Regions from separate parts of the Yersinia mollaretii ATCC 43969 genome, predicted to be linked through region 1. Evidence: predicted binding sites of a transcription regulator. Region 1 holds the regulator's gene; each other region holds the start of a gene.

Region 1 (6,209 bases):
CGTCATTACGCCATTGAACGCCATAGCCCGTATAAAACCAAAATCATTGCTTTCCACAATGCATTCCATGGTCGCACCTTGTTTACCGTATCGGTCGGCGGTCAGCCAAAATACTCCGATGGTTTTGGCCCGAAACCGGCCGACATTATTCATGTCCCCTTTAATGATCTGGCTGCCGTGAAAGCGGTGATGGATGACCACACCTGCGCGGTGGTGCTGGAGCCGATTCAAGGTGAGGGCGGGATTACCGCCGCGACACCGGAGTTCCTACAAGGTGTACGCGATCTCTGTACCCAACACAAAGCGCTGTTGGTGTTCGACGAAGTGCAAAGTGGCATGGGTCGTAGCGGCAAGTTGTTCACCTACATGCACTATGGCGTGACGCCCGATATTCTCACCACAGCGAAAGCGTTGGGAGGGGGCTTCCCGATCAGTGCGATGCTCACCACGGAAGAGATTGCCTCAGTGATGTCTGTGGGCACTCACGGCACCACCTATGGCGGTAATCCGCTGGCTTGTGCGGTCGCTGAAGCTGCGCTGGATGTGATTAATACCCCAGAGGTTCTTGAGGGTATTGAACAGCGCCATGGCCTGTTTGTGCAGGCGCTGCAAGTCATTAACCGCAAGTATGCGGTGTTTAGTGATATCCGTGGAATGGGGCTGCTGATTGGGGCTGAGTTAGCGCCACAATACCGTGGCCGCGCGCGGGAGTTTCTGACGGCAGCAGCGGCGCACGGTTTGATGATTCTCAATGCTGGACCCGATGTGTTGCGCTTAGCGCCTTCGCTGGTGGTTGAGTTGGAGGATATCCAGCAAGGAATGGCGCGTTTGGAAAATGCCATCGCCAGTCTGGTGAATGGGCGCTAAGTTGACTATTGAGTAATGTTATCAACGGGAGGCGTTTGGCCTCCCTTTTTCCTCTTTTACGCCTTATCTCGCCACTTCCGACTACGCCAAATACCGTGGTGGGGTTGTTGCTGCCAAGCCATAGACGAAACCGTGTGCATGACACTTAAATGTGACAAAATCCGGCGCAAATTACGTTCCAGTTCAGAGATTTGTGTATCAGGCGCGACATCTGGCACTTGCACAAAATCGTTATTCCCCTCGATGCTATCTGACTCCAGCCGCTGCTGGCACTGCTGAATTGCCATCTCACAGATCTGCAAATATTCTGCCGCCAGTGTGGCACTCATCAGATGATGATGATCCTCCGCTGGTGTGGCTGATTCAGTTAATGGATGCTCTCGCGTCAGAATAGTCATTTCGTTGATATGCCCCACAATCAGCTCGCTATGGGTCGCCCACAGCCGCATATCCGCCAAATATTTTGAGTTGAAGCCCGGCTCTTGCATCGCCTGATTCAGTGAGCTTAAAACGGTATTACTGGCTTTGTTGACCTGAAGGCGCTCATAGGCGAGTTGGGTGATATCAGGGTGAGGCGTTAGCAGCAAGCGCAGGATTTTCTGGTAAGCCCCCAGCGCCTGATGCGCATTTTTACGCAGCAAACCGCTTTGCCACTGTGGCCATAACCACAAGGCGCTGGCAAAGGCCAGTGCACAGCCGATTAAGGTATCCAGCAGACGCGGCACTAAAAAGTCAGCGCCATCGCCGGTTAATAGCTGCAAGATATACACCGCAGTGATGGTTCTGCCGATCACCGCCAGCCCGTAGTTTTTGCGCTGAACCAGATAGGAGGCCAGAGTGATGAGCAACATAATGCCCAGCGTGGCCCCTTCTGGCATCTGCAAATGCAGCAAACCCGCCGCCAACACTAGCCCGAACAGTGTCCCAAGGGCGCGGTGATGGATGCGCACCTTGGTGGCGTTATAGCCGTTTTGCGTCACCAGCATCACGGTGAGCAAGATCCAATAAGGTTTTGGCAGTTGCATCAAAGCCCCAATATAGCTGCCAGCGGCCAGCGTCACCCCCAGTCGTGCCGCATCGCGCAGTGCTCCAGAGTTAAACGACAGATAGCTGACAAAGGCGGGCCAAAGCGGCTGCTGTTGCTGACTAGACATCAACTCGCGGTCATACAGCGGGCGTCGGTTGCTCAGCAACTGGGCAATATGGCTGACATGGTAGTAGCTAAACTGCGCGACAGGATTATCGGGGTGCTGCTGGGCGATCTCTTCCAGCTCAATCAGTGCATCACCTGCGGTAAAATTGGTCTTAGCATGGTGGTGGTAGAGAATATCATCGGCAATAACGCGTATCTGAGCCGAGATAACCTGAGTATTGCGGCGAATGACCTCCTCGAATTGGCCCTGCTCCATCAACTCTTGCACTTTCTCCGGCTGATTCAGCGCCGCAGTAATGTGCTCTTGCAGGTCGAGCGCCATCTGAAACAGCCCCAGTAGCCGCTTTTGCTCTTTTTTAGTGGCATTATTGATTAAGTTAAATTGTTGATAAAGCTGATTAATCTTATCCATTATCCCCTGTTGACGATCGAGCAGTGGGGGGAGACTCTTTTCGGGCGGCAGATGCTGGGAGAATAGGGTGTATTTGGTGTCGTAATAATCCGCCAGCAAATGATAGAGCTGACTTAAGGGCTCGCGGATCGGCTGGTCTTTGCATAACCGGAACCATAGCCAGTTAAATACGCCATACCAGAGTGTCCCCACGGCGCACAACAGGGGGGCTTGCCAGATAGGTGCACGGCCAACCATGCTGAGGCTGAATATTGCGGCGATTAACGCGGCAGGCAATAAGCGGCCATGGAGGGGGCTGATCGCGCCATTGACACCCAGTACCAGTGCCAATCCGAGCATGATCCACGGCAGGGGAATGTGCCACAGCAACAGCTGTTGGGTCAGGAAACTGCTCAGTGTAAAGAGCGCACCACCGATAATCAGCCGTCGGAAGAAGTGTTGGTGTGGGGTATCCAGCGAGGCAATATTGCAACACGCGGGTATCAGGGAGAACATCAGCCCAAGTCGCAGCTCGCCTATGACAAATCCCAAGGCGGCTGGAAGGCAGAGAACCAATGTTTGGCGTAATGCGTAGTTTACTTCAGGATGATAAATAACCCGTTGCCACTTCATGTAGGCCCCAGAAATTTATTGATCACAAAAGATTGAGAAAACCGATGCCGAGGGTATCGGCACCGGTTTATAGGGAATTAACGGGTGCCGTAAACGACAATCGTTTTACCGTGTGCGGAGATCAGATTTTGATCTTCCAGCATTTTGAGTATCCGCCCCACAGTTTCGCGGGAGCAACCCACTATTTGACCAATTTCCTGGCGTGTAATTTTAATCTGCATCCCATCTGGGTGGGTCATGGCATCAGGCTGTTTTGCCAGATTAAGCAGCGTTTGTGCAATGTGCCCAGTGACATCAAGGAAAGCGAGGTTACCCACTTTCTCGGATGTAATCTGAAGGCGGTTCGCCATTTGTGAAGACAGGCGCATCAAGATATCTGGATTTACCTGAATCAACTGACGGAATTTTTTGTAAGAAATTTCAGCCACTTCACAGGCGGTTTTTGCTCTAACCCAGGCACTACGTTCTTGGCCTTCTTCAAATAATCCAAGCTCGCCGATGAAATCCCCTTGGTTTAAATAGGAGAGAATCATCTCTTTACCTTCTTCATCTTTGATCAGCACCGCAACGGAGCCTTTCACGATGTAGTAAAGCGTTTCGGCCTTTTCACCTTGGTGAATTAGCGTACTTTTCGATGGATATTTGTGGATATGGCAATGAGACAGGAACCATTCGAGAGTCGGGTCTGTTTGTGGCTTGCCGAGAACCATTCGCTGTTATCCTCTGTTGTTATCGCTGCCTAACTTAACAGGGCTCAGAGTTCCCTGTACGGCGTGCTTATAAAATACACTTTCTTTATACCCGACATTTTTTGGAATCTATTGGGTATAGCATATTAATTTGCTCAACTGCCGAAAGGTATAGCCAATATACGTACCGGATAGAAACCCTTCACTGAGTATTGATCACTACCCTATTTAATTCTAGAAACAACACTTTCGGTTCTGTTTGTAGCACAGGATGAGGTCAGTGTCTTGTGTTGTATCGCTTCAGCATGATGAACATCGGGTTACATTGCCAGTTTCTAAATGAAAGGGTAGTCTGGATCAGGAAATTTAACTGGGAGTGAGTGTTATGCAGGCACGTGTAAAGTGGGTTGAGGGGCTGACATTTTTGGGTGAATCGGCGTCAGGACATCAAGTTTTGATGGATGGAAATGCTGGCGACAAAGCACCTAGCCCAATGGAGATGTTGTTAATGTCAGCGGGTGGCTGTAGCGCGATTGATGTGGTGTCGATTCTGCAAAAAGGGCGTAACGACGTGCGCGATTGCGAGGTCACCTTAACCTCTCAGCGCCGGGAAGAAGCACCGCGCCTGTTTACGCAAATCAATTTGCATTTTATCGTCAGCGGCAAGGGCCTCACCGACAAGATTGTTGAGCGTGCCGTTGAGTTATCCGCAGAGAAGTATTGCTCAGTTTCCCTGATGTTAGGGAAAGCCGCGACCATCACTCATAGTTTTGAAATCCGCGAAATCGCCTAAACCCTTCGTGCTTGAAGCTGCAGGGTTGTTAGCTAGGTTCGCTCACCCGAATCACTAACTTGTCGTCAGTGATTCGGGGGCGTGACCGCTGCCATGCCAAGAAAGAAGGAGATTATCCGATCTTCTTCCCTTCCAATAACTGCTGCACTAGCGGTGCCATAATCAGCTCCATCGCCAGTCCCATCTTCCCACCCGGCACCACCAATGTGTTGATATTGGAGATAAATGACCCTTGCAGCATGGCCAGCAAGTAGGGGAAGTCGATCTGATCCAAACCCCGGAAATGAATGACAACAAAACTTTCATCCAGCGAGGGAATGGCTTTCGCCGCAAAGGGGTTGGAAGTATCGACGGTCGGCACACGCTGGAAGTTAATATGGGTGCGAGAAAACTGTGGCGTAATGTAGTTAATATAATCGTCCATAGATCGCACCACGGAGTCCATCACTGCTTCACGGGAGTGGCCGCGCTCGCCGGTATCGCGCACCAGTTTTTGAATCCACTCCAGATTGACAATAGGCACTACGCCGACCAATAAATCGACATGCTTTGCCACATCATGATGCTCGGTCACGACACCGCCGTGCAGCCCCTCATAAAACAGCACATCGGTAGGCTCTGGCAGTGACTCCCACGGGGTGAATGTCCCCGGAATCTGGTTATAAGGCACCGCCTCATCATAAGTGTGTAAGTACTTACGTGAGCGCCCCGTGCCATGCTTGCCATACTCCGACGCACTCTGCTCCAACTGACCAAAGTCATTGGCTTCTGGGCCAAAATAGCTGATATGTCTACCTTGATCCCGCGCCTTACGGATGGCGGCATCCATTTCGGGGCGGGTATAGCGATGGAAGCTATCACCTTCAATTTCTGCTGCGCGAATATTCAACTGCTGAAATATTTTGCGGAATGCCAGACTGGTGGTCGTCGTCCCTGCGCCACTTGAGCCGGTAACGGCTATAACCGGATGTTTAGTTGACATATTAGCTGTAACTCCATGGAGTGGGTCTCTCAGTGGCCGGGGCGGCATTGGCCTGTTTTCGTTAATCGATACGGATTATTTTTAAGGCAAAGTGTTCAGCTTGTCACCTTGATTTTCATCAAATGTTCTTGCGACAAGAGGAGAATTAAGGCTGCTCTTCTGCATCGGCGCGGAATGAACCCCGAGGCATAATATTGATAGTTTCATGTAACTCCGACCAGACTAAAACGGCATCACCGCTCACCAACTGGCGGCGGACATCCTCGACTTTTTGTGCCAGCGAGCGCTCATGTTCGCCATAATCCGTGCCCTCGCGCAGCACGAAGGCTTCCAGCAGATTATCCAGCGTTTCACTGTCGACGTGTTGCCAAGGAATGATCATTACTGTTGCTCCAGATAGGGGGAAAGCCAGGCGGGAATACGTTGTTCCAGCCACATTTGTGGGTGTTTCAGTGAACCGCCGACAAAACCGACGTGGCCGCCATGCTCGGTTAACTGATAATCAATATTGCTCGGCAATGTATTGAGGTTGGGAATGACTTCAGCCGTCATAAAGGGGTCATCTTTGGCATGAATGATCAGCAGTGGAATCTTAATCTGCGGTAATAACGGCAGGGCGCTACATCGGCGATAATAGTCCAGCGCACCATTAAAGCCATGTATTTTAGCGGTTATGGCTTCATCGAAATCTCTGACTCGGC
Region 2 (6,209 bases), 1.3 Mb from region 1:
CCACGAGCAATTTGCCTTTGGTTTTCAAGGCTGGCGCGAAAATTAGTCAGGAAGGTGGCATGTCTGCACAACCGGTAGATATTCAAATTTTTGGTCGCTCGTTAAGAGTTAACTGTCCGCCAGAACAACAAGACGCGTTGAATATGGCTGCAGAAGATCTTAACCAACGGTTGCAAGATCTTAAAGTTCGCACTAGAGTCACGAATACTGAGCAGTTAGTTTTTATCGCGGCATTGAACGTCTGTCACGAATTAGCTCAGGAGAGGTTGAAAACCCGTGACTATGCATCCAATATGGAGCAACGTATTCGGATGTTACAACAGACCATTGAACAGGCGCTGCTTGAACAAGGTCGCATCTCTGAACGTCAAGATGCACAGTTTGAATAAATCTCTGTTGAATGATAGATTCAATAGCGAGTAAAGAATTTCTCTGAGGTGTTTGCCAGCGGGCCAGTCCCCTGAGCCGATATTTAATACCAACAGAATGTAGTGCCTCCGTAACTGGTGCGCATGCTCGGTCCGCCGAGAAGCCTTAAGGTTGCGACGCTGCGTTCACCTTGAACCATGGGTTCAAGGGTTACAGCCTGCGGCGGCATCTCGGAGATCCCTTTCTTATCGGGTAACTGATATTTTGAGTTATCACGTTCGTTTTGACAGAAGCTATTTTCCACGCCTTTAAGTCAATCACATGCCTTTGAATCCACAACACGCCCTTGAGCGGCAAAATATTCGCAAAGAGATTCGTGAGCGTCGACGTCTTTTAACGCCTGAGCAACAGCAGCGCGCAGCCAATTTGGCCGCCACTCATCTCGCTACACATAATAAAATTCAGCAGGCCAACACCGTCGCGATATTTCTCTCCTTTGATGGCGAACTGGATACTGCTCCTATCATTGCGTTGTTGTGGCAACAGCAAAAACAGGTTTACCTGCCTGTTCTCCACCCTTTCAGCCCCGGCAATCTATTATTTCTCCGCTATCGTCCCGATAGCCAGCTCATCCGTAATCGCTTGAAAATTCTGGAACCCCAGCTTGATCTCCGTGAAGTTCTCCCCCTCAATCAACTGGATGTGGTGATTACCCCCTTGGTGGCCTTTGATTGCCATGGTCAGCGCTTAGGTATGGGGGGCGGCTTTTATGACCGCACACTGCAACACTGGCAGCAAGGTGGCCCCTATCCCATCGGACTGGCCCATGATTGCCAACGCGTCGAGCATTTACCGAGTGAATATTGGGATGTGCCTCTGCCCGAGATTGTGACCCCCGAGAAAGTGTGGCGCTGGTGAGGTAGGGCTTTCAACATAAAAAAACACCCGAAATCTTATACAAAGCGGGTGTTTAGTCATATCAGTACAACATTTATCTATATTCAAAGTCATTGACGATGCAGCTAGGCAGCAAACGAACGAGTCCCGATGAGCTTACTCAAGTAAGTGATTCGGGTAAGCGAGAGCCGCTAACAACGCTGCATCGTCAAGGACGAAGAATATATTAGTAGAGCAAGCGAGCGCGGATGGTCCCTGGAATCGACTTCATTGCCTGCAATGCTTTATCTGCATTATCTGGATCATCGGTTTCAACGTCGATCACGACGTAACCGATTTCAGCGCTGGTTTGCAAATACTGCGCGGCGATGTTGACGTTCTGCTCAGCAAAAATTTTGTTAATACTGGTCAGAATACCGGGGCGATTCTCATGGATATGCAGCAGACGGCGAGTATTATCACCATGGGCTGGCAGAGAAACTTCCGGGAAGTTAACCGCTGACAGCGTAGAGCCGTTATCGGAGTACTTCGCCAGTTTACCGGCCACTTCATCACCGATATTTTCCTGCGCTTCCTGAGTCGAACCACCGATATGTGGAGTCAATAACACATTATCAAATTCGCACAATGGTGAATTGAACGGGTCTTTATTGGTGGCTGGCTCTTCCGGGAAGACGTCGATTGCCGCCCCTGCCAGATGATTGCTCGCCAAAGCCTCACACAGGGCCGGGATATCAACCACAGTACCGCGTGAGGCGTTAATCAGCATCGCGCCGGGCTTCATCAGGGCCAACTGCTCAGGACCAATCATGTTTTTGGTGGAGTGATTTTCCGGTACGTGCAGACTAATCACATCACTCATATTCAGTAAATCAGACAGGTGGCGAACCTGTTGTGCATTCCCCAACGACAGCTTATTTTCGATATCGTAGAAGAACACTTTCATGCCGACACTTTCAGCCAGAATACCCAGCTGTGTACCGATATGACCATAACCGATGATACCCAGTTTCTTGCCACGGGCTTCATAGGAGCCGACGGCCAGCTTGTTCCACTCGCCACGATGTGCTTTGGCGTTAGCCGATGGAATGCCCCGGAACATCAGCAGTAACTCGCCCAGCACCATTTCGGCCACCGAACGGGTATTGGAGAAAGGCGCATTGAATACCGGCACACCGCGCTTAGTGGCCGCCTTTAAATCAACCTGATTGGTACCGATACAGAAACAACCTACCGCAACCAATTTTTCTGCTGCGGCAAAAACTTCTTCGGACAGATGCGTGCGCGATCGAATTCCGACGAAGTGGGCATCACGAATAGACTCTTTCAGTGATTCGGTGTCTAAGGCACCTTTATGGTATTCAATATTGCTATATCCGGCTGCACGCAGATTATCAACTGTGCTCTGGTGCACCCCTTCCACTAACAGAAACTTAATTCTGTCTTTCTCCAGTGATACTTTTGCCATGTCCCCGACCCTATTTTCAGACTTCAGATGTGGCTGCCGCTATCGAATGAATCCGGTCAGCACCCTGTCAACATAACAAATATTACGCGGGCAGCAATACAAACGATTGCCTGTCTATCAGCATAACCATCAGCACAAATGTTAATTTATGGAATAAAAAACTGGCGGCGAGAGGGTTAATGGCAGGTTAATAAATTGAAATGACGAAATGTGATATATATCACCAAATTTAACGTTTTTAAGAAAAGATATTTAAAGGCGAAAATTATCAGGGTGAAGTCAATAAACCACACCCTGAATAAGGTTTAGCCGATTATTTGACGATCGTCTTCACACCCTCAGCGGTACCAATCAGTGCCACATCAGCACCACGGTTAGCAAATAATCCAACCGTAACCACACCCGCAATCCCATTGATTTTATTCTCTAATGCAATGGCATCCAAAATCGTCAGATTATGCACATCCAAAATCACGTTGCCGTTATCAGTCAGCACATTTTGGCGGTACTCAGGTAATCCACCCAGCTTAACCAACTCGCGGGCCACGTAAGAGCGGGCCATCGGGATCACTTCGACGGGCAGCGGGAACTTACCCAGTACATCAACCTGCTTGGTCGCATCGGCGATGCAGATAAACTGGCGGGCGATGGCCGCAATGATTTTTTCGCGGGTCAAGGCCGCACCGCCGCCTTTGATCATCTGCATATGGCCGTTAATTTCATCCGCGCCATCAACATAGATATCCAGTACATCCACTTCGTTGCAATCAAAGACATGAATACCGTAACTTTTCAGTTTAGCGGTAGAGGCGTCAGAGCTGGAAACCGCCCCTTCGATTTGATCTTTGATGGAGCCGAGGGCATCAATAAAGTGTGCTGCGGTTGAGCCAGTGCCGACGCCGACGATAGTGCCGGGTTTGACATAATCTAATGCTGCCCAGCCCACTGCTTTTTTAAGTTCATCCTGAGTCATGGTGAGTTCACTGCCTATGCTATGAAAAAACTGTACCCATTATAGAACATGCGCAGAATAAAACGTCTCGATAAAGCGGGCTTATGACGCGGTTAATTCTAGCTGGATCACAGTTATACCGGTTTATTTATGGCTGGCACTTTAGTATTCAGCCAAAGCAAAATGACCAAAATGTAGCGACGAAATGTGGCATAGTGCGGTATCGACTTAATATTTGGAGAGATGACTCCGATGAAACGCCCAGACTACCGTACGCTACAAGCGCTGGACGCGGTGATCCGTGAACGCGGTTTTGAACGCGCGGCACAAAAACTCTGCATCACCCAATCGGCGGTATCTCAACGCATTAAGCAGTTGGAGAACTTGTTCGGTCAGCCGCTGTTAGTGCGCACTGTGCCCCCTCGTCCTACAGAGCAAGGGCAGAAGTTGCTCGCGTTGCTGCATCAAGTTGAGTTGCTGGAAGAGGAGTGGCTCGGCAATGATAATGGGGTGGATACGCCGCTACTGCTCTCTTTGGCGGTCAACGCCGACAGTCTGGCGACTTGGCTGTTACCGGCATTGAAACCGGTGCTGGCAGACTCTCCTATCCGGCTTAATTTGCAGGTTGAAGATGAAACCCGGACGCAGGAGCGGTTACGCCGTGGTGAAGTAGTGGGGGCGGTCAGTATCCAGCCACAGCCGCTGCCGAGCTGCTTGGTCGATCAACTTGGCGCACTGGATTATCTGTTTGTGGCCTCCAAACCCTTCGCTGAACGCTACTTCCCTAATGGCGTGACCCGCTCGGCCTTGCTGAAAGCCCCCGCAGTCGCCTTTGACCATTTGGATGATATGCATCAGGCGTTTTTACAGCAGAATTTTGATTTATCCCCCGGCAGTGTGCCTTGCCACATCGTTAACTCGTCGGAAGCTTTTGTGCAGTTGGCAAGGCAAGGCACGACCTGCTGCATGATCCCACATCTGCAAATCGAAAAAGAGCTGGCGTCAGGCGAATTGATTGATTTGACGCCGGGATTGCGGCAGCGGCGGATGCTGTTCTGGCACCGCTTTGCACCCGAAAGTCGGACAATGAGAAAGGTGACTGACGCCCTATTATCTTACGGGCGTCAGGTATTACGGCAGGACTGAGTTATTTGGCGGCGGCAGTGCTCGCCGTTTGCAGCTCAAATACGACATCAACCTGATCATCGAAATGGATGGTCTGCTGTTCGTAAGTCTGGGCAGCATCTGTGGCCGGTGCGGCTTCAGCGCTCTTAAACATGCGGGCTACCGGCATCGGCTGGTAGTTTGCCACATGGTAACGAATGCTGTAGACCGGCCCCAGTTTGACCTTAAACCCTTCCGCTAAAGAACCGGCTTGGCTTATCGCGTTCTCAATGGCTTTTTTGCGCGCCTGTTCACGATAAGTGTCCGGATTTGCTACCCCAAGCTCTACCGCGCGGATCTCATTCAGGCCCGATTTTAGCGCCCCATCCAGCAGCTCGTTCAACTTATCAAGCTGGCGTAGGGTGACCTGAACCTGACGCACAGCACGATAGCCCTTCAAGACGGCTTCACCCGTTTTCTGGTAATCATATTCAGGCTGGGTGCGAATATTGGCGGCATTGATATCTTTCTTATCTATGCCACTTTTACGTAGAAAATCAAAATATTGCGCGACGCGGGTATCAGCCTGTTTTTTAGCATCGGCAGCATCTTTGGCCGATACACTGACCTCGATGGCAATGGTGGCGATATCCGGCGTCGCATCAACACTGGCCGTACCGGAGGTGACAACATGCGGCCCTTCCGGCACTTCGGCGGCCTGAACTTGTAGTGCCATAGGTAATGTCCCTAATCCCATCATTGCGGCCAAAGCCAATGCCTTCAACTTCACGGTGCCTCCTAATATATGCATGACAAATCAATCTACGCCAACCAGATAACCAGTGAATTCAATCAGCCACAAATACATTTGCAGTTAATTACACTTGCTGGAATCTTATTGGCAGCGTGATGAGTTTGCCGTCGATAGTCCCATTAACACATCAACCGTAGCATATCTTACGAAGCATGGGATTCGGATTAATGATAAAAACTCACAGATTTAATCCCTGTTGCGCTAACTGAAAAGCGATAAACCACATCACGCCCCCCACCAGTAAATTTATCACTCGCTGCGAAGTTGGGCGGTTGAGCCAAGGCGATAACCATGCCGCCAGCAGCGCCAGTGCAAAGAACCAGACCACAGACGCGCTGACCGCCCCGAAAGCAAACCAAGGTCGCACATCAGGTAGCAGTTGACCGCCGAGACTCCCCAGCACCACAAAAGTGTCGAGATAAACATGCGGGTTGAGCCACGTCACCGCCAGCAGCGTAACAACAATCGGCCAGCGACCCTGCGCACCAGCACTGGCAGACGCGGAGGCATTATCTCCCCGCCACGCGGAGACTAAAGCTCCCCAGCCATACCACAGCAGGAAAGCCACGCCCCCCCAAGTCACCAGCGCTAGCAGCAATGGCGAG
Region 3 (6,209 bases), 1.4 Mb from region 1:
TTTGTTCAGCAGAGGGAATTCTAACAGGATAGGACCGGCGTAGGGGATATAGAGGGAGCGCTTACTTTCGTATTCAAGTTCCATGAGTTTTACTCTTAGACGTTATCAGGTAGTTGCCCCCGATCCTAAAAGATAAGAGAAATATGTACAGCTTTTGTTAGTTAAATATGTGGGGCACTGGTAGAAATGCGAGTTATCTTGCAGATTTAGTCATTAGTGGCGGGAATGTGTTGTTTGGTGAACTGGGGTTAGCAATATAACCCCAGAAAATTGACTTAGATTAGCTTAAAAAGTGACGCGGCTGACGTCTGAGCAACCCAAGGCCGCCAGTGTGGCATGAGTGGCATCCCACTGACTTAATATTGCGTTATTACCCTCCACCAGCACGGCACGGCGGATAGCGCCACAGGCTTTGCCGGACAGATTGGTCAGAATCAAGGCTGCTTGTAGCGGGGGCAGGCTAGGGTTGAATGCTGCGTTTTCAGCATAACGGCCCGTGTAGATCGTGCCATCCGCCAGCTCTACAGCTACACCGCTGTGAGAGAGGCTATAAGGGGCATGACTGAGATTGGCAGCATCAAGTGCGGCTTGCGTCAGAGGGTCGGTTTCTGCGATAGAGTAGCCATGGTTTACCGGGTCCATCAGCAGGGTGGTGATAGCCAGATCTTTCGGGCCGAATGCATCTGGCAGATAGTGACCCAATGTAGACGCAGGGCGGCCGGGCAGATGAATATGTAAGTCAGTGCCACTGTTTAGCTCATTCATAAACTGGCGGCAATGACCACAAGGCGTGTAATTGACTGTAATCGACACCAGACTCGCTTCACCGCGTAGCCAAGAGTGAGTGACCGCACACTGCTCGGCATGGATAGTTTGCTGCAAGGGCGTGCCGCTGAACTCCATATTGGCACCGAAATAGAGATTGCCGCTTTTGCCGCGAGCAATGGCACCGACCATAAAGTGGGAGATGGGCGTCAGTGCGCAGGCGGCCGCTAGGGGTAACAAGGCAAAAGCCAACGCATCATCATCTAACCCACTGATCTCTTTTACCGTTTTCACTTGCTCGGCGGTCAGCATGGCAGGGAAATCGTTTGCGCTCAGAATAGGTTCAAGTGCGGATTGCAGTGCAGCGGGCAGCTCAGCCCAAGGGGCGTGAAAACGTGCTTGCATGGGATTTTCTCCAATTGTAACGGGAAGCTATTTTAGGCAGCTTAGGGCGCTAATGGTGTGATGTAGATCCCGTTATGTATGAAATCTATGCAAGTAAAATGACTAATGAGCGATGTATCTCAAATTTATGCATTAATTCTGGTGATAAATCCTCGTCAGGAGCTGGGGATCAACCAAATAGATGCAACAGCACCGGAAATAGGAACGGGGCTACCAACGAGGTGATAATCCCGCAAATAACCAGCGCCAGTGAGCTGAACGCGCCCTCCTGATAGTCCAATTCAGCACAGCGGGCGGTGCCCAGCGCATGGGAAGCGGTCCCCATTGCCAAACCTCGTGAGGCTTTGGTGGTGATTTTCAATACATTCAGCAAGCTGTGACCAAAGACCGCCCCCAGAATCCCGACAAAAATCACACAAACTGCACTGATGGCGGGCAAGCCATGAATAGATTCGGCTACCGCCATGGCAATAGGGGTTGTCACGGATTTAGGTAATACTGACGCGGCAATCTCGGGGGTTGCCCCCATCCACAGGGCAACAGCGGTGCCACTGACCATAGCCGTGATACTGCCGATAAAACAGATGGTTATGATGGATTTCCAGCGCGCACGGATTTGATGCAACTGTTCATACAGCGGAAAAGCCAATGCCACCACCGCAGGCTGTAGCAGGTCATTCAGGACTTTGCTGCCAGCAAAATAGTTGGCATAGGGCATGTGTGTCACCAACAGCAGTGGGATGATCACGACCATAGATATCAGTAATGGATTTAGCAGTGGCATTTTCAGCCAGCGGGCCAGATAGCGCGCGCCGAAGAACACAATTAAGGTCAGTGGCAGTGACCACCACAAGTTGCTGATCATTTGTCATCCTCCGTCTGAGTTGGAGAACCGATCACCTTGCGTTCGCGGTGGACATAATGTGAGCTATAACCCACCACTAACATCACAATCAGAGTGCTGACAAAGCAGGAGACGACAATCGGGCCGAATTGCTTGGTGAGCTGGTCGTAATATTGCATCACGCCGACACCGATCGGGACAAACAGCAGCGCCATGTAGCGGATCAGTATCTGGCATCCGGGTTTGACCCAAGTTGAAGGCAAGAGTTGCAAAGAGAGTAGGGTAAACAGAATCAGCATACCGATGATACTGCCGGGGATAGTGATGGGCAGTAGCAAGGCCACGAATTTACCGACAAATAGGCAGAGGTAAATAAGGGCAAAAGCCCGCAGGTACTGCCAGCAAAGTGAAGTCACATTGCGCATAGTCATCGTCCTGAGTTACGGAATATATTCATCATACAATTAACTTCAATTATGTGCTAGCCATCACACTATGAATTATAACCCTATCCTCTTTCAGGCTCCGTGTTTGATATCTATTGGCTATGCTCTGAGACCTGATGGGATTGAGTTGTCTGCGCTTTGGCGAGCAGATAACCGCGATAGAAAAAGGCTAGCCCTAAAATAGCCGCGATAATCAGCATATAGAACATCATCTGCGGTGCGGCGTAGGCTAACAAGAAACCACAAAGTACCGGATTAACGGCCCCGCCCAGTTGGCCGAGATTCTGCGCTCCATAGTAACTGCCTTTAAGATTCGCTGGCGCAATAAAATCGATAAACAAGTACTCGACCGGAATAACAATAATCTCGCCCAATGAGAAAATCGCCATTGCCAACATCCATAACGGGATTGAGTCCTGAGCGACCATAAATCCGAACAGACCGATGATAAAGAACAGGGTGCCGAGCATCAACCAGCGCATTAAATTTTGCTGGTTCATGCGGTGGCTCAATAGGTATTGCAGGGTAATCACAATCACGGCATTCACGGTCATGACGGCACCGATCACCTGATAGGCAAATTGGGCATCGGCAACGGTAATCAGATATTGCGATAGATAGCCGGAGAACTGGCCGAAAACAATCGCGCTGAACATGCCTCCGAGGGTGAAATAGATCAGCCGCTTATCGTGGCGCAAGATGCGGAATGTTTGGCGAAAATCGGGTGCGGGTTCAGTCAGTGTGGGTGAAGAGAGTGACATGTCGGCACTGTTTATTCTGAATTTCAGAGTGATGGCGACCAGCAACGCCAGTGCACCTGAAATGATAAACGGCACTTGTGGGCCGATGTTGACGACCAAAAAACCTAATGCCGGGCCGACCGCCCAACCGACATTGACCAGCGTGTAGTTAGCGGAAAAGGCTTTGATGCGTTGATTGACCGGTAGCCAGTCGGCAAAACAGGCTTTAATCGCGATAGCGTAGACCGAGTAAGCGCAGTTTAGCAGGGCCAGAATCAAGATGATCCAAGCGGGATGTTCAACCCAGGGTAAGGCAAAAAAGGTGGCCGAAAAGATCATGATTGCCAGCAAGATCAACCGCTTTTTATTGAATTTATCCACCAGATAGCCGCCATACAGACTGACGATAATACCCAATGTCAAACTTGCTCCTAGCACTAACCCAACCTTATCGGGTGAGAGTTGAAAATGCTCAGCCAGATAGATGGTGATGAAGGGCAGGGTAACGGCTCGGCCGATAGTTAACACCAGCGAAGCAATCAGCAGGTTGGTGACACGCGATGGAAATCCTTTCATGGTATTTTCTTATTTTTAATTATTTGAATAATTGACTGTTTCTGTACGGTTTTTTTGATAAAAAAGTGACTCGCACAGCATAACGACAGCAGCTCAGCCAGTTACATTAGACTATTGCAGGCAGAAGAGAGAGGGGGGCGCAGAAATATATTTGCAAACAGCAGGTCGCGTTGAGCCGACCTGTGATTAAGATATTTGCCCTTCGTCATTGGAGTTGCAGCTAACAACCCTGCAACTTCAAGGACGAAGGGGGAGATTTAGCCTAAATACTCGATGATAGACAGCCCGCCATTATAATCGGTGCTGTAGATAATCCCCTGCGCATCAACAAAGACATCACATGACTGAATGACTTGCGGGCGACCGGGGCGTTTATCCATCATTTTTTCTGGTGCGGCGGGCACCAACGCGCCGGCCTCCTTCGGCTGATAGGGATTGCTGATGTCATAAGCGCGGACACCGGCATTCTGGTAAGTGGCAAAAATCAGTGATGAGCTGATAAAACTGCCCGGACGGTTCTCATGCAGATTATGTGGGCCAAAATGTGCGCCTTTTTTCACATAATCCCGCTCATCGGGCACTGGGAAGGTCGAGATACTCACCGGATTGCTCGGCTCGCGAATGTCAAATAGCCAGATATGCTTCTCACCATCTTCTTGATTGTCCAGCACTGCTTCATCCAGTACCACCAATAGGTCGCGATCCGGCAGTGGCAGCGCGGTATGGGTGCCACCGCCAAAAGGGGGGCTCCAGTTGCGATGACTGATGAGTTTAGGCTCTTGTCGATCACTAACATCCAATAGGGTCAGCCCGCCGTCGCGCCAACTGCCATAGGCGGTGTCACCACTGATAATGGCATGGTGCAGGGCGTAGCGTTTGCCCTCTGGCCAGCTTGCTTGTTCACCAGCGGCAGTATGCATGCCGGGCAGCGCATAACGGCCTGCGACTTGGGGTTTTTGTGGATCAGCCAGATCAATGGTGAGGAAGATATAATCACTGTAGCCATCAAGTAGCGCAGAAACATAGGCCCAGCGCCCGCCGACGTACCAGATGCGGTGAATGCCAATGCCATCGAGGGGCAAGAAGCTGATTTCACGCGGTTTATCGGGCGTCGAAATATCAAAAATGCGTAAACCGGCGCTCCAACTGCGACCCTCCTGACGGGTGCTGACGGTCTGTGCCACTGAGCGGGTGTAATACACTTTTTCTTCGGCAAAACTGGCGTCAGCAAACAGGTCACGGGCATTAATCACCAGTAGTAGGTCATCATGGGCCTGTAAGTGTACATTCCAAGTATTGGCGGGGGCGGCGATAAAACCCGCAGGGCGCGGGTTTTTCGCGTCCCGTACATCAATAATGGATACTCCTTGTGACACCATATGGCCGACATAGGCGTAACCACGGTGCACCATGACTTGCACACCGTCGGGTTTACCCCCCTGATCGCTATGACCAATCAGCCGCATATTGCGGCTGTATTCTGGTGTCGGCAAGGTTCCTTGCGTTGCCATCTCTTTCACTCCAAATCAATCGGCCCTATTGGCCTTTGCTGTTGGCGATTACTGCGCGTTTTTAGCCGCAAGGGTGGCAAACCACGGTGAGTTGAAATCATCAGACTGGCCCCAACCCGGAATGATTTTACTCAAACCCGCCACATTCACTGGGCCGGGTTGGCTGGCGAGCAGAGCTTGAGGAATGGAGGCTGCACGGAACTCATAGCTGGCTGGTGTAGCTTCTCCAGCAATTTTCTTGGCGACCAGACGCAAGTTCACCGCACCGATCAGTTTCGGATCGACGGCGACACTGACTTTCCACGGGCTATTAGCTTCACGCATCAGTTGCAAATCCTGATTCGAGATATCAATGCTGTACAGTTTGATTTCGGTGCGACCATTCTCCTGTAAGGCTTTATAAGCGCCTTGAGAAAATGCATCCCAAGTTCCCCAGATAGCGTCAATCTTGCCTTTCGGGTATTTCGCCAACACCGCACCGACTTTATTGGCTGTGTCACCTTGAACATCTGAAGAGACCGCGCCGATAGACTCCAGCTCATTAATACCCGGATTCTGTTTCAGCAGTGCTTGATAAGCCGCCTGACGGCGTTCCATTGGCGGGAAGCCAGCAACCCAAAGTTTGATGATATTGGCTTTGCCATTGAAGTCTTTGACCAATTGACCAAATGATTCATTGGTTAGGGAAGCATCATCCTGCTGAGTCACTGTCAGGCCGGGGATCTCGCCCTGAATCGCGGTATCAAATACCGAGACTGCAATGCCGCTGGCCGCAATGCGCTTCACTAACTCCGTTGAGTAAGGGTCGCGGCCCTGAGAAAGAATAATGCCGTCATATTTTTGGCTGATGGCTTGATTCACGAAGTCCTGAAAACGGGCGTCATCGCCGTTGCTCAAGAAGGTGTCCACTTTGAAACCGAGC
Region 4 (6,209 bases), 2.0 Mb from region 1:
ATAGTGATGACGGGCGGGAAAGCGGTAATAGTAACGCCAATGAGCATCATCCCAATCGAGGCCAATAAAATCGGCCCACGACCATAACGGCTGGTGAGGGAGCCAGCTTTAGGCGAGCTATAAGATCCCGTCAGATAAACTATCGATAATAAGCCCACGACGGCTTGGCTAAGGTAATAAGAGGTGGGGCGGAAATGTTTCGACGCGGGAAGAATACGCCAAAACAGGCAAGCAGCAGCTAAAGCAAATAAGCCAATCACCGCCAGCGCGATACGCCATGAAAAGAAATCACTGAGTACCCCGGTGATCAGGCGACCACTCATCCCACCAATGGAGTTGCCGCTGATATATAAACCCATAGACAGTGCAACGAAACTCGGGTGAATCTCCTCACTGAGGTAGGTCATTGCTACGGCAGCCACCCCGCTGAGGGACAAACCAATCAATGCCCGCATCAGCAAAATACCGTGCCAACTGGTCATAAATGAGCAAATAAGGGTACAGATTGCCGCCAACATCAGCGCGATCACCATCACTGACTTGCGCCCGACCGCATCCGAAAGAGGACCGGTAAACATCAGCCCAAAAGCCAACATCCCCGTTGCCGCTGAAAGCGATAAACTGCTGGCAGCCGGTGAGATATTGAAATCCTGCGAGAGCAGCGGCAGGATTGGCTGCACGCAATAGAGCAGGGCAAAGGTGGCTAATCCGGCTGAAAAGAAAGCCAGTGTCACGCGAATAAACTGGGGCGTACCCCGTTGAATATAAGGGCGTTTCGATAAACGGGTCACATCGGGTGCCGATACTGAAGAGGTGGCATCATCATTTGCTGCGGGCGCTGGCGCTACGGTCGCCGTGGTGCGCGAAGAGGTGGTCACGGTATTTCCTTATCATTTACACAATCAAAGACACTTTTTCGCCAAACCATTTTGCAAAAAACAATTTTGCCAAAAAAACACGGGCGCTAACCACTAAACAGCTTAATAACGGGATCATAGAAATAGCTGAGTTTTTTGTCTAATATATTAATTATTACAAATAAGACGTTAAACATATCAATGGAACTCAATGAGCATTGAACTCAGGCACTTACGCTACTTCATTGCCGTGGCTGAAGAGCTGCACTTTGGTCGTGCGGCAGAACGGTTACGTATCTCTCAGCCGCCGCTGAGCCAGCAAATTCAAATTTTGGAGGAGCAAATTGGTGCGCGATTATTCGACCGCAACAACCGCAATGTCAGCTTAACTCAAGCCGGTACTCTGTTTTTAAAAGAGTCCTATCAAATTCTGGCGCAGGTAAACTCGGCATCAGAAAAGGCAGCACGGCTGCATCGTGGAGAGTCCGGCGAGCTGACCATCGGTTTTACCTCATCAGCCCCCTTTATTAGCGTGGTCTCTAAAAACTTACGCGCATTCCGCCAATTACACCCGCAAGTCCATATCAAGATGCAGGAGGTCAATACCAAGCAACAAATTGAACCGCTGCTGGATGGGCGACTGGATCTGGGTGTGATGCGAAATACACGGTTGCCAGATGCACTGCAATATCGATTGCTGCTGCGTGAGCCCTTGGTTGCGGTGGTCCACGAAGATCACCCATTAGCTTCACTGCCTCAGGGGAGTGTCAAATTTAGCTCACTGGCGGAACAGCCTTTTGTCTTCTTTTCGCGTGAGGTGGGGACTGCGCTGTATGACGAGATCCTCACGCTGTTAGCGCGGGCGGGCATCACACCTTATATTACGCAGGAAGTCGGGGAGGCGATGACCATCGTGGGATTGGTCTCTTCCGGTTTAGGGGTTTCAATCTTGCCCGCCTCATTTACTCGGGTAAAAGTGGATGGAGTGAAATACTTGCCCTTGGCAGAAGCCAGTGCGACGACCGAAGTCTGGTTAGTTAACCACAAACACCGACCTGTTACCGCCCCAGCAGAAGCACTGATTCGCCTGATGGTGGCTGACATCATTTAATGCACGGGCCATATACCGTCTAAATAACCCGCATTTCGTCACCGGAAATCGGTGATTATGTGCAGTAAATCACATAACTAATCAAATAGTTGACGTCATATGCCAAAAGCCCCAACATAGCCGATAATCTTTATTTAGAAGCGCGAAAAATACTCGGTTGGCAGAGAAGGAGCCGGTTTAGTGATTACGGATGGACAGCCTGGGCATATTGATCAAATCAAGCAGACCAATGCAGGGGCCGTTTATCGGCTAATTGATTTGTTCGGCCCAATATCACGCATTGAACTGTCTAAGCGGGCGCAATTGGCCCCCGCCAGTATCACTAAAATCGTGCGAGAGCTGGTTGAAGCGCATCTGGTTAAAGAGACTGAATATCAAGATGTGGGTAGCCGTGGGCGGCCTGCCATTGGTTTAGTTCTAGATACCGAAGCTTGGCATTACGTCTCTGGGCGTATCAGCCGTGACTTTATCACCCTCGCATTGCGCGACCTCAGTAGCAAACTGGTGGTTGAAGATCAGATTCCATTACCTAATAGCCACCCGGAACCGCTGCTAAATCGTATTCTCAACGAAGTGGATCGCTTCTTTATCCGGCATCAAGAAAAGCTTGAAAGGCTAACGGCTATCGCGATTACCATGCCGGGCATCATTGATGCGCCAGCCGGTATTGTGCATAAAATGCCGTTTTATGATGTGAATGAAATGCTCCTTGGCCCCGCGCTAGAGCAGCGAACGGGACTGCCGGTCTATCTGCAACACGATATTTGCGCCTGGACCATGGCAGAAGCGCTATATGGTGCTTCGCGAGGATGCCAGAATGTGATTCAGGTAGTGATTGACCATAATGTGGGTGCTGGGGTGATTACCGCTGGCAGGGTATTACATGCCGGCAGTCGCAGTGTGGTCGAGATTGGTCATACCCAAGTTGATCCCTATGGCAAACTTTGTTATTGCGGTAATCATGGGTGCCTTGAGACGGTCGCCAGTATTGAAAATATGCTGGAAATTGCGCAACAGCGATTAAACGGCTCCATGAGTTCTTTATTACATAGCACACCATTGAGTGTTGAATCTTTATGTGATGCTGCCTTGGCGGGCGATCAACTCGCTAAAGATATTATATTGGGCGTAGGCCACAGCGTTGGGCGAATTGTTGCCATTATGGTCAATTTATTTAATCCAGAAAAAATTCTAGTGGGTTCGCCACTCAATAAAGCGGCCTCTATTTTACATCCGGCAATTGCATCTTGTATTCGCCAACAAGCACTGCCTGCATACAGCGATAATATCCTTGTTGAACCAACCGCATTCTTTAATCAGGGCACTATGCCCGGTGCCGCATTAGTCAAAGAAGCACTGTATAACGGTTCATTATTAGTGAAACTGCTACAAGGCTAACCTATTAACACTAATAATTAAGAGTTAATTATTAGTGGGTATGTCTAATGTACCTCGCCTATTAATAGCTATTATTCGTTAAAAACCTCTCTCAGTTCGGCAAAACCTTGCGCTAACGCAAGCTGTCCGATGTCGGCATCGCCTAGACTTTTATCCATGTTGCCTATTTCGCTAATGTTAAGCGAAAAGATGTAAGTCTGCGTGGCCAGATTTCGGAGTATTGTTATGTTAACGCGAGTATTTGTGACGGGCACTGACACCGCTGTGGGTAAAACTGTGGTGTCACGGGCTTTACTTCAGGCCCTAAGCCAAAATGGCAGAACAGCGGCGGGCTATAAACCCGTCGCGACAGAGAGCAAAGAAACACCCGATGGATTGCGTAATCAGGATGCGCTGATTTTACAGGCGTCGTCATCCATTGAGCTTAATTATCAGGAAGTTAACCCATTCCCGTTGCAAGCGGATGTTATCCATGCTTGTTCGGATACGCTGATTAATTACGGCGATATGACGGAAGGGTTACAGCGCTTATCTGCTAAAGCGGATACTGTGGTAGTCGAAGGCTGTGGTGGCTGGAAAGTCATGATGAATGACCAACGTTTCTATTCTGACTGGGTAATACAGGAACAATTACCGGTTATTTTAGTTGTCGGCATTAAGTTGGGCTGCATCAACCATGCTTTATTAACGGCACAAGCTATTATCAATGATGGATTACCATTATTAGGCTGGGTCGCGAATCGTATTAATCCTGGATTAGCGCATTATGCTGAAACAATCGCCATGCTACGTGAGCGTTTACCAGCACCACAGTTAGGGCAATTACCTTATTTGCCACATCCGGAAGAAAAGCCATTGGCAAAATATTTAGATTTGTCCGTAATCAGTCAATAATTTAATTACCCCGTCGATTGGGGGGATTAAGTGAATAATAGTCTGACGTCAATGGCCTATTTTAACGTGAATGATATACCGATATTGGGCGTAGCCAGCGCGCAATGGTTGTCGAAATAACGCAAGATAATAGCAAACCGGGGAGTAGGGTATATTCACCGGTCATTTCGCAAACCATTAATGCGGCCATAATCGGGGCATGAGTGGTAGCCGCCAACAGAGTTGCCATTCCGGTCAATGCCATTAACAACGCAATGTTGTCGCCGAGAGCGGGCCACCAAGCAAACATCTGCCCACATAACATGCCTAAAGCGGCACCAACAAACAGTGTCGGGGTAAATACGCCGCCCGGCGCGCCCGAACCGCTGCTCGCAAGCACGGCCAATAACTTGCATATCAGTATTCCGCCAATCAATAAAACCCCCGGTGGTGCAGTCAAGAATGACTGGACGACACTGTAGCCATTGCCCCAGACCTGCGGAAAAATCAGCGATAATAGCCCGACGATGATTCCCCCTAGCGCCAGTTGCAACGGGGGGGACAGGTTAAGTGAGCGAAAAGCATGCCCACTGGCAGTCATGGCTTTGAGAAATAATGGCCCACAAAAACCGGCTAAGAGTCCCAAGAGTGCCATCAGGAAATATTGTATCGGCCAAGGCGATGGCAGGGCTTCCATTTGATAAAGCGTTTCCTGACCACCATGCAACAAATTGGTGGTGAGCAAAGCACTGACGGCCGCAATCACCACGGGTCCGAGGGAGGCCAGCATTAAGGTGCCAAATAAGATTTCGGCAATAAACAGACTGCCCGCTAATGGTGCATGATAGGCGCTCGCCATCCCCGCCGCCGCACCACAAGCAACCCAAAGTTTCCACTCACTCGGTTTGGCATAGCGCTGCGCAAAAACCGAGGCAAATAGGGCCGCTAATAGCACCATCGCGCCTTCGCGACCAATGGCACTGCCGCTAGAAACCACTAATAAGGAGGCGAAAGATTTGACCAAACTGGCAGAGACATCTAATCGCCCATCACCAATTTCAATGGCTTCCATATAATCCGTCGGCGCACTGGGCTTTTGCTGCTGATAGCGTTGATATGCCCACAGTAATGTCCCGGCGGCCAAACCACCCAATGCGGGGGTTAATGCCCGCCGCCAGCCAGAAATCGACGACGCTGCGGCCACCAAACTGCCATCGGTTCGAGCGAAGAGTAGCCACTCTAGCCCCAACATGGCCTGATGAAATAACCAGACGATCAATGCGGCAATCATGCCCAGCATGATTGAAATCAGCAGTCGGCGCAGCATGGCGCGATAGTAATAGAGATGAGCAGGCCGTTTCATGCGGCGTTGTTGACTGCCATAAAGTCACTGGCTGACATAACGAGACAAACCTCTTTTTTAGCGCGATGGACAAAGTGAGATAGACAGATTGTTACTGGCTATCAATTGAATGACCAGTGAATCTTTATCAATGTGGCGAATAATATCGACAAAACAGCGCTATCAATAAAACATGATTATCAATAAAACAAAAGGGCGCACCAAAAGGCACGCCCTGACGGGGGTACGACACGAGATTACTCGCCGTTATTTATACGGGTATAAATAATTTTCTGGGTATCATTCTCGCAATGCCCAACCACTTGACCACCCGCTTGCTCCACCTGATCATTCGGCACGATATCCAGTTTAAAACCAGATTCAGGGACGCCATTACTGATAATCTTCTGTGCGATCTCCGCCTTGACGCTTTCGCAAGATGCCAGCGCAGCCAGCGGCGCGAGAGAGAATAACAAGGTGCTAATAATAAGCGTTTTTTTCATCATAAAATCCTTATGTGGATGAACAGTTTGCCTAGCGAATTGATCCCTAAACTCACCTTAAATGATAACTCAGATCCCTATAACCTCAAGTAAATCTGAGTTATAGCTATCATTTACGGATTAAT

The links. The regulator CRP, encoded in region 1, controls carbon source genes, mostly activating them, when cyclic AMP is high. The targets are predictions, from matches to a motif close to ATGTGANNNNNNTCACAT.
Region 2: a site for CRP is predicted at 2,943-2,960, ahead of serA (phosphoglycerate dehydrogenase). Genes of this name have one in related genera too.
Region 3: a site for CRP is predicted at 2,491-2,508, ahead of HRD69_RS12875 (CidA/LrgA family protein). Genes of this name have one in related genera too.
Region 4: a site for CRP is predicted at 2,026-2,043, ahead of mlc (sugar metabolism global transcriptional regulator Mlc). Genes of this name have one in related genera too.

The regions. Positions count from the first base shown of each region.
Region 1 covers NZ_CP054043.1:1,535,413-1,541,621, forward strand. Annotated here, with positions in the region: gene argD (bifunctional acetylornithine/succinyldiaminopimelate transaminase) at 1-867, shown strand, start outside; gene HRD69_RS06700 (YccS/YhfK family putative transporter) at 924-3,044, opposite strand; gene crp (cAMP-activated global transcriptional regulator CRP) at 3,122-3,754, opposite strand; gene HRD69_RS06710 (OsmC family protein) at 4,119-4,526, shown strand; gene HRD69_RS06715 (phosphoribulokinase) at 4,639-5,508, opposite strand; gene HRD69_RS06720 (YheU family protein) at 5,654-5,890, opposite strand; gene HRD69_RS06725 (hydrolase) at 5,890-6,209, opposite strand, start outside.
Region 2 covers NZ_CP054043.1:188,798-195,006, forward strand. Annotated here, with positions in the region: gene zapA (cell division protein ZapA) at 60-389, shown strand; RNA gene ssrS (6S RNA) at 427-610, shown strand; gene HRD69_RS00855 (5-formyltetrahydrofolate cyclo-ligase) at 691-1,287, shown strand; gene serA (phosphoglycerate dehydrogenase) at 1,493-2,734, opposite strand; gene rpiA (ribose-5-phosphate isomerase RpiA) at 3,048-3,707, opposite strand; gene HRD69_RS00870 (LysR family transcriptional regulator ArgP) at 3,939-4,832, shown strand; gene HRD69_RS00875 (oxidative stress defense protein) at 4,834-5,580, opposite strand; gene argO (arginine exporter ArgO) at 5,783-6,209, opposite strand, start outside.
Region 3 covers NZ_CP054043.1:2,921,854-2,928,062, forward strand. Annotated here, with positions in the region: gene HRD69_RS12860 (NAD-dependent malic enzyme) at 1-84, opposite strand, end outside; gene cdd (cytidine deaminase) at 286-1,170, opposite strand; gene HRD69_RS12870 (CidB/LrgB family autolysis modulator) at 1,340-2,035, opposite strand; gene HRD69_RS12875 (CidA/LrgA family protein) at 2,032-2,439, opposite strand; gene HRD69_RS12880 (MFS transporter) at 2,553-3,776, opposite strand; gene HRD69_RS12885 (LVIVD repeat-containing protein) at 4,034-5,287, opposite strand; gene HRD69_RS12890 (sugar ABC transporter substrate-binding protein) at 5,336-6,209, opposite strand, start outside.
Region 4 covers NZ_CP054043.1:3,502,003-3,508,211, forward strand. Annotated here, with positions in the region: gene HRD69_RS15605 (MFS transporter) at 1-878, opposite strand, end outside; gene HRD69_RS15610 (LysR family transcriptional regulator) at 1,069-1,968, shown strand; gene mlc (sugar metabolism global transcriptional regulator Mlc) at 2,149-3,366, shown strand; gene bioD (dethiobiotin synthase) at 3,592-4,260, shown strand; gene clcB (voltage-gated ClC-type chloride channel ClcB) at 4,322-5,602, opposite strand; gene HRD69_RS15630 (DUF1161 domain-containing protein) at 5,839-6,084, opposite strand; gene HRD69_RS15635 (DUF1283 family protein) at 6,198-6,209, opposite strand, start outside.